DNA from 2 places in the Hydrogenophaga sp. GW456-12-10-14-TSB4 genome. Region 1 is predicted to be linked to the other one. Evidence: riboswitches for the same ligand, from Rfam matches in the RefSeq annotation. Region 1 holds a riboswitch; the other holds the start of a gene.

Region 1 (4,476 bases):
CGAAACCGCCGCCCGCACCGACGAGGCCCGAGAGCATACCGATGACGCTGCCGGCGCCCACCAGGCCAGGCGTGCCGGGCAGGGTGCGCGTGGGCTTGGGTTTCTTGTCGAGCAGCATCTGCGTGGCCGAGAAGCCGACGAAGGCCGCGAAGAACAGCGCGAGCCACGAGCCCTTGAGCAGGGCGAAGATGCCCAGGCTGGCGATGGCCGAGCCGAGCACGATGCCGGGGGCCAGGCCCTTGACGATGTCCCAGCGCACGGCACCGCGCTTGTGGTGCGCGCGCACGCTGGAGATGGAGGTGAAGATGATGGTGGCCATGGAGGTGGCGATGGCCATCTTGACCGCGAGGTCCGCCTCCACGCCGCGTCCCGCGAGGATGAAGGTGATGAAGGGCACCATCAACATGCCTCCACCGATGCCCAACAAGCCGGCCAGGAAACCGGTACCAAGGCCGAGGGCGGCCAACTCAAGAATCAGGAGGGGGTCCAAAGGCATGAAAGGTGTCTGCAAGTGCCGCCGGACCGGCATCCTGAACCGGGGTTCAGGTGGGCGAGGGCAGCGGGGCTTCGGGTTCGTCTGACGCGAGACGCTCGCACCAGCCACGCAATGTACCAAGCCCGGGCTCTATGAGCATTGGTTCAAGGAAATATAAAGCCCGGCGCGCACTGCAGACAGTGCAAATTGTAGGCGCTGCATGGGCCCCTGGCGGACCATCGGTCGATATATTCCTGCGCAGTGACTGGCGGCGCATCAGAGCAGGCGGCCGTCCTTGTCCAGCGTCTGGTCCAGGCGGCGCATCAGCTCTTCCACGCGGGCCTGCGTCTGCGGATCGAGCGGCTCGCTGTCGAAGCCGCCGCCGGCTTCGGCGAACGCGCTCTGCTCGGCTTGGCCGAACGACGAGGCCTGGAAGCTCTCGGCTTCTTTTTGCGAGAGTTCAAACGCGAGGTTGAGCGAGGCCAGCACCGCGATGCGGTCGCGCGCCTTCACCTTGCCCGCATCGCGGATGCGGCACATGGCGGTGTCCACGCGCTCCACCGCATCGAGCAGCGACGCTTCGCCGCCCGGTGGGCACGAGAGCAGGTAGCTCTGGCCCATGATCTGCACTTCAATCTGTTTGCTGCCGGGCTTGTTCATTTAAATACCTCCGTGCTTCGCACTGCGGTGCGAGCTGGCTTGGGGCGGCCCGACGCTGCGCTCATGATCGTTCCTTGCGGGTGTCGGGGGCGGCATCGGTCATGCCGGGGGGCAGGCGATCCAGCAGGGCATCGATGCGGGCGCGGGCGGCCATCAGCCGGGACTTGAGCGAGTCGCGCTCGGCCTGCAGCGCATGCACCTGTTCAACCAGCAGGCTGTTGGTGCGCTGCAGTTCCTCGTGTCGCAGCAACAGGCGCTCGACACGTTCGGTGATCTGGTCAAAGTGCTTGGGATCGGCCATGGTGGGGACTCGAAGTTTTCACATTGTAGGGTTGCCCCGGGAGCGTACCGCTTAGAATGCCGGCTGTTGGTGCTCGCGGTGTGGTTCACATGCCGCAGTTCAACGGGAAGCAGGAGGGTCATTCCCCAGGGATGGGACCTAACCTGCGCTGCCCCCGCAACGGTAAGCAGACGAGTGGCCATGAGCGCATGCGCGAACGGTCTCTCAGCCTCCATCCAACAGCCACTGGACGACACGCCGTGTCATCTGGGAAGGCGATGGAGGTCGGTCTGTCAGCCCGGATACCGGCCAACAAGGTGGTGGAGCGTCTGGCAACGGGCGCCTCACCGTGATGCCCATGCACCGTCGGGGAAGATGGTGAGGGCCTCCTGTCCGTTCTTCATCATGAAAAATCGCAAACTGCGCGCGCCCCTGGCCGCGCTTCCGCTGGCGTTGCTGGCGGGCTTCGGCACGTCGGTCGCCCACGCACAATCGTCTTCGTCCCCTGCGGACACCGCCCTCAAGGAAACCGTGGTCACCGCCACCCGGGTCGAGCAACCATTGACCGACGTCGTGGCCGACGTGTCCATCGTGGACCGCGCGGCCATCGAGCGCAGCGGCGCCACCGGCCTGGCCGACGTGCTGGCCCGTGTGCCGGGCATTTCCATCAGCCGCAATGGCGGCCCGGGCGCCACCACCAGCGTCTATGTCCGCGGCGGCGAAACCCGCTTCACCGCCGTCTACGTGGACGGCGTGCGCATCGAGTCGCAGGGCGGCAGCGGTGGCGCATCCTGGAGCGCGATCCCGCTGTCGCGCATCGAGCGCATCGAAGTGCTGCGCGGCCCAGCGGCGGCGGTCTACGGTTCGGACGCCATGGCGGGCGTGATCCAGATCTTCACGCGCCAGGGCGAGGGCGGCTTCACGCCCTCGATCGAGGTGGGCCTGGGCAACCAGGGCACAGCCAAGCTCGATGCCTCCTTCAGCGGCGCCGCCGGCGACTTCGACTACGCCTTCGGCGTCACGCGCGAGACCAGCCACGGCTTCAACGCGCAGCCCGCGGCCAACCCGGACCACGACGGCTTTCGCAGCACGTCGGCGTCGGCCCGCCTGGGCCTGAAAGTGGCGCCCGGCCACCGGCTGGAAGCCACGCTGCTCTCCAGCGACCTGGACGCGCAATACGACTCGACCACGCCGCGCCGCGACGACCACGCGCTGAGCGAGGTGAACACGCTGGGCCTGACCTGGTCGGCGCGCTGGAGCGAGGTGTACAGCACGCAGGTCGGCATCACGCAGGGCACGGACCGCTACGCCACGCGGCCCTCGCCCTACGTGTCCAAGACCCGCCTGAGCAACTACCTGTGGCAGAACCGCTGGCAGCTCGGTGCGCACCAGTTGACGGCGACGCTGGAGCGGCGCGAGGACCGCTTCGACAACGCCGAAACCCGGCCCGTCGCGACCAACCGGCACCAGAACGCGCTCGCGCTGGGCTACGGCTGGCGCGAGGGCAAACACACGCTGCAACTCAATGCGCGCCACGACGACGACAGCGAGTTCGGTGCCAAGTCCACCGGCAGCGCGGCGTATGCCTATGCCTTCGTGCCGGGCTGGCGCGTCATGACCTCGGCGGGCACCGCCTTCCGCGTGCCCACGCTGTACCAGCGCTTCAGCATCTACGGTGTGCCCTCGCTGCGGCCCGAGACCTCGCGCAACGTCGAAGTGGGGCTGAAGCGCGAGGTCGGCAGCAGCCTCTTCAGCGTGGTGGCCTACCGCAACAAGGTGTCCGATCTGATCACCTACGTCGGCGGGGCCGGCGCCTGCATCAACGGCACGGGCGCGTTCCCCGGCTGCTACGCCAACACCGCGCGCGCCGAGTACTCGGGCATCACGGTGGAAGCCGGCGGCCAGGTCGGCGCGGTGACGCTGCACGGCTCGCTCGACCTGCAGCACCCCAAGGACCTGTCGACCGGCAAGGAACTGCCCCGCCGGCCGCGCGAGATGGCCAAGCTGAGCGCCGACACGCAAGTGGCCGGCTGGACACTGGGGTCCGAGCTGGAGCTGGTGGGCCGCCGCTACAACGACGCCGCCAACCTCCAGCGCCTGGACGGCTACGGGCTGGTGAATGTGTACGCGAGCAAGCGGCTCGGTCCGGACTGGACGCTGCTGGCGCGCGTGGACAACGTGGGCGACAAGGACTACCAGACCGCGCGCGGCTACGCCACCGCCGGTCAGACGTTCTACGTCGGCATGAAATGGGCGCCGCAGCGGTGATGCCGCATTGCCCGGCCATTCTGGTGGCGGCCCCGGCTTCGGGCCAGGGCAAGACCACCGTGGCCGCGGCGCTGGCGCGCCTGCACGCGCGCGCCGGCCGGCGGGTGCGGGCCTTCAAATGCGGGCCCGACTTCCTGGACCCGCACTGGCTCGCGCTGGCCACCGGGCACCCGGTGCACAACCTCGACCTGTGGATGACGGGCGAAGACGATGCCCGCGCGCGCCTGCACGAAGCGGCCATGCAAGCCGACCTGATCGTGGTCGAAGGGGTGATGGGCCTGTTCGACGGCGAGCCCAGCGCGGCCGACCTGGCGCAGCGTTTCGGCCTGCCGGTGCTCGCCGTGATCGACGCCTCGGCCATGGCGGGCACCTTCGGCGCGCTGGCTTTCGGCCTGCGCCATTTCCGCCCGGGCCTGCCCTGGGCCGGCGTGCTCGCCAACCGCGTGGGCAGCGAGCGCCATGCGCAGATGCTGCGCGAGGCGCTGGCCGATGACGAAGCCCAGTTCCTGGGTGCCGTCATGCGCGATGCCGCTTTTTCCTTGCCTGAGCGCCACCTGGGCCTGACGGTGGCCGCCGAATTGCCCGACGCGCTGGCCCGGCTCGATGCCGCCGCCAATGCACTGGCCCGCACGCCGCTGGGCCAGATGGACGGCGCGGCGCTGGCGCGCTGGACGGTGGCGTTCGACGCGCCCACCGCTGTGCCCGCCCAGGCCGCTTTGCTGGCAGGCAAGACCATCGCCGTTGCGCGCGACGCGGCCTTCTGTTTCATCTACCCGGCCAACCTCGATGTGCT
Region 2 (4,476 bases), on a different contig from region 1:
GCGAGATGGGCAGCTCGCTTTGCGCGAGGTCGGCAAACATGTCCTGGCCATGGAAATCCTCGTTGGCGGCGAAGACCGCACGCTCATCGCAGGTGGACAACCACTCGGCGCGCAATTGCTGCAGCGCTTCGGGCCACGGCGTTGCCGTGCTCGCACGCAATGCCGCTGCCGCTTCGCCGCGCTGTGCAGCACGCAGCAGCGCCAGCGTGCGTGCCAGCGGCACGGGGTAGGGGCGACGGCCTGGGCCGCTGGTGGGTGGGTCCAGAAGGACCAGGGAATGCAGTCGCCCGGCGGCCTGTGCGGCGGCCCGCAAGGCGATGCGCGCGCCCATGGAGTGACCGATGACGATGGGCTGCGGCGCCAGGCCGAGAGCTTCCACGAAAGCGATCAAATCCTGTGCGCACGCATCCAACCCATAGTCCAGGTGCGGGCCCGACTCGGAGAGGCCGCGCCCTCGCACGTCCAGCACGTGGCAGTCGAAACGCGGCACCAGCCGCTCACCCACGTGTGTCCAGAGCGCGGCGGGACTCACGATGCCCGGCACGATGACCACAGGGCGCCCTTCACCCGGGAAGTGCAGGTAGTGCTGGCGGATGCCGTTGGCTCTGACGTGTCCGCCATTTGCGGGACTCATGGGCTTTCCGATGCATGAATGAGAGAGAATGTTTTATTCTGCTTGAGAGAATATCGTTTTGTCAAACAGAACAAACTGAAGGAAGGGCCACATGGCCGCGTATCAACCGCTTACAATTCGCGCGTTGGTGCTCGCGGCGTGGTTCACATGCCGCAGTTCAACGGGAAGCAGGAAGAGGCCAAGGCATTCTGCGCTGGACCACCCCAGCCACGATGCGCCGACGCATCCAACCTGCGCTGCCCCCGCAACGGTCAAACGGACGAAAGCCCCGCCCTTTCAGCATTCATCACACAGCCACTGGACGCCTTGAACAAGCGACTGGGAAGGCGATGCATGCAGCTCCGTCAGCCCGGATACCGGCCAACAAGGTGAGCGCGCACGCTGCATCGGCAGCCACCGCGCTCGTTATCGTCCAGCGCCGGCGGGGATGCCGGCAAGGACTGCTTTGTGACTTGCTTTCCTCATGAAAACCGTACCTCGTGCGCGCGTTGCCGCGCTTCCGCTGGCCATTGCCACAGCCTTCCCTTGTCTTCTTTCCAGCGCCACGGCCTGGGCCCAGACGTCCGACACGCCCTCGCTGGCGACCGTCACCATCACCGAAGAGCGCGGTGTTGCCACACCGCTGGTGAAGCCTTCCACCGCCGGCAGCCGGCTGGAGCTGACACCTTTCGAGACCCCCGCCAGCATCGCCATCGTGCCGGGTGAACTCGTCCGCGCGCTGGGCACGACCTCGGTCATCGAGGCCAAGACGCTGGCCCCCGGCATCAGCTCGGCCAACAGCCCGGGCAACGGCGGCAACGTGCTCAACGCCCGCGGGTTCACCGGGACCAACTCGGTCAAGCAGCTCTACAACGGCCTGGAGCTCAACAACGCCGGCGGCGTGGTGAGCTTTCCCTTCGACCCCTGGAACGTGGAGCGCATCGAAGCGCTGTACGGCCCGGCATCGGTGCTGTACGGCGCCGGCGCCATCGGCGGTGCCGTCAACGTCGTCAGCAAGCGGCCGGACCCGACGAAGTCCTCGCACGAGATCGGCCTGGGCATCGGTTCCGACAACTCGCTGCACGAGGCCCTCAGCAGCACCGGGCCGCTGGGCGGCGGGTTCTCCTACCGCTTCGACCTGAGCCACCGCCGTTCGGACAACTGGGTGGACCGCGGCCAATCGGACACGCTGGCGGTGTCCGCCGCTTTGCGCTTCGATGCCTCGCCCGACCTGAACTTCGTGCTGGCCACCGACCACGGCCGCCAGAAGCCCATGCACTACCTGGGCACACCGGTGTTCAATGGCGCGCCCGTGCCCGGCACCGAGACGAAGAACTACAACATCGCCGACAGCGATCTGTTCTTCCAGGACAAGTGGATCACGCTGGACACCGAGTGGAAACCATCGACCGGCATCACGGTGCGCAACACGCTCTACAACATGGAGCACAACCGCCGCTACCGCGACGTGACCGTGTTCACCTACCAGCCGACGACCGCCACGGTGCGGCGCTCCAGCTACCGCGACATCTCCTACTCACTGCAGACCCAGCGCGGCGTCAACACCTACGCCACCTTCAAAGGGGAGGTGGCCGGCATGAAGAATGAGTTCCTCGCCGGAGTGCAGGTCGAGCGCAGCTTCTACGACCGTTTCGACAACAACCGTGGTGGTGCCACTGTGGTGGACGCGCTCAACCCGGTGCCGGGGCAGTACCGGCAAGGGTGGTTGGGCGAGTCCATTCCGATGTACTACCTGAAGCTCGACAAGGTGGGCGTCTTCCTGGAGAACCGCCTGACGCTCAACCAGCGCTGGTCCGTCGTGGCGGGACTGCGCAGCGACAGCTACCGCACCGAGCGCGAAGACCGCCAGGTGAATCGCATCACCCACGGAAAGGTCAGCGGCACCAGCGGCAGCCTGGGTGTGGTCTTCCATCCCGTGCAGGATGTCGCGCTGTACGGACAGATCGCCACGGCGCAGGACCCGGTCACCTCGCTGGCCAGCATCGGCGCAAACCAGCAGGGCTTTGGCCTGTCGCAGGGTCGGCAAGTGGAAATCGGCCTGAAGCAGGCCCTGTGGGGCGGTCGCCTGGAGTGGACGCTGGCGGCCTACCACCTGGTCAAGAAGGACCTGCTCACCGCCAACCTGGCCAACCCCACGATTCAGGAGCAGGTCGGCCAGCAGTCCTCGCGCGGCATCGAGGCGTCCGTGGCCACCCGCCTGGGTGCCTGGCGCTTCGAGGCCAACGGCACAGTGCTGGACCCGAAGTTCGATGATTTCAAGGCTCAGGTCGGCAGCGCCACGCGGCAACTGGCAGGTCTTGTGCCGATGACCGTGCCCAAGCGCGCGGCCAATGTCACGGCCTTCTGGGACTTCGCGCCGCAATGGACCGCCCGCACCTCGCTGCAGTACGTGGGTCAGCGTTTCGTGAACAACACCAACACCGCCTCGCTGCCGTCCTACACCGTCGCCAACGCCGGCGTGAACTGGCGCGCCATGCGCGGCCTGACGCTGGATCTGCGCGTGGACAACCTGTTTGACAAGTCCTACGCCACGCAGGGTTCGGAGGTGCAGTGGATTCTCGGCCGCCCGCGCACGGTGTGGCTGTCCGCCACCTATGCGTTCTGAGCCATCCCTGCGACCGGGGCGGCGGTCGCTGCTGCTGGCTGCGGGCGCCGCCGCCTTGCTGCCCTCGCGGACGGTGGCGGCGCAGGGCAGCGCGACGACCATCACCGACGACCTGGGTCGCCGCGTCACGCTGAGCTTGCCGCTCAGGCGCGTCGTGGTCTTCAACCGGTACACCACCGAGTTCATCCGCGCCATCGGCGCCATGCCGGCGGTGGTGGGCGTGGACTTCGACGGCGGGAAGTTCCCGGACTACTGGCCCGGCGTGACGCGGGACATGCTGGCCGGCAGCGGCCAGTCCCAGGTGAACTTCGAGGCCATCGTGGGCATGCGGGCCGATGCCGTCTTCATGCCGCGCAACAGCGACTGGAAGAAGACGGCCCAGGTGTTGCAGGCTTTCGGCATTCCGGTCGTTGTTGTCACGGGCTGGGATCTGCTCAAACACGAGTGGAATGTCGCCCTGCTGGGCCGGCTGTTCGGCCGGCCCGAACCGGCACGGCGCCTCAACGCCTTTTACCGCCACTGGCGCGATGCGCTGCGCACCCGGCTGCAGGGGGCCGAGCCCCGGCGCGTGTATTTCGAGGAGGTCGGTGACTACAAGACCGCGCTCCAGGGTTCCGGGTGGCACGACATGATCGAGGCCGGGGGTGGGCAGAACGTGTTCGGCGACATCCAGCTGCCCGGGGGCACGTCCGCGCGCGGCAACGTGCAGAACTTCGAGGTGGATCCGGAAGAGGTGCTCGCGCGCCGGCCCGAAGCCATTGTCAAGCTGCAACCCGGCCAGTACCTGCCGCACCCGCGCGCCTTCTCGGTCGAGCTGTTGAACCAGCTCGCAGCCCGCCCCGGCCTGCAGGCATCGTCCGCGGTTCGCGAAGGGCAGGTGTACCACCTGAGCTACTACATGGCTTCGGGCTGCTCCAAGATCACCGGGGCGCTGCAGATCGCGCAGTGGCTGCACCCGCAGCGCATGCAGGGCATCGACCCTGAATCGGTGATGGGCACCTGGCTGCACGACTTCCAGGGCGTGCCACCGCAACGCGGCTATGCCTATTCCCTGAAGGGAGTGCGGCCGTGAACGTGTCGGCGCTGCAGCGGGACATCGCGGTTCTGCGCGCCAGCCGCTGGCGCGTTGCACTGCTGGCCGCGCTGGCGCTTCTGGGCGCGGCCCTGGCATCGCTGAGCCTGGGCGTGCAGGCGCAATCGGCCCGGTCGGTGCTGACCGAACTGCTGTCCCTGCTGC

Evidence for each region. A riboswitch is a leader RNA that binds a small molecule or an ion and turns the genes downstream of it on or off. The one in region 1 is predicted to bind cobalamin.
Region 2: another riboswitch for cobalamin. It lies ahead of AC07ZS_RS02040 (TonB-dependent receptor); the one in region 1 lies ahead of AC07ZS_RS13690 (TonB-dependent receptor domain-containing protein).

What each region holds. Positions count from the first base shown of each region.
Region 1 is NZ_JBWKZH010000024.1:43,605-48,080, forward strand. Features, by position in the region: gene AC07ZS_RS13670 (sulfite exporter TauE/SafE family protein) at 1-496, opposite strand, end outside; RNA gene ssrS (6S RNA) at 499-678, opposite strand; gene AC07ZS_RS13680 (cell division protein ZapA) at 752-1,135, opposite strand; gene AC07ZS_RS13685 (DUF904 domain-containing protein) at 1,197-1,436, opposite strand; cobalamin riboswitch at 1,487-1,744, shown strand; gene AC07ZS_RS13690 (TonB-dependent receptor domain-containing protein) at 1,821-3,683, shown strand; gene AC07ZS_RS13695 (cobyrinic acid a,c-diamide synthase CobB) at 3,665-4,476, shown strand, end outside.
Region 2 is NZ_JBWKZH010000002.1:193,502-197,977, forward strand. Features, by position in the region: gene AC07ZS_RS02035 (alpha/beta fold hydrolase) at 1-634, opposite strand, end outside; cobalamin riboswitch at 744-1,013, shown strand; gene AC07ZS_RS02040 (TonB-dependent receptor) at 1,098-3,239, shown strand; gene AC07ZS_RS02045 (ABC transporter substrate-binding protein) at 3,229-4,311, shown strand; gene AC07ZS_RS02050 (FecCD family ABC transporter permease) at 4,308-4,476, shown strand, end outside.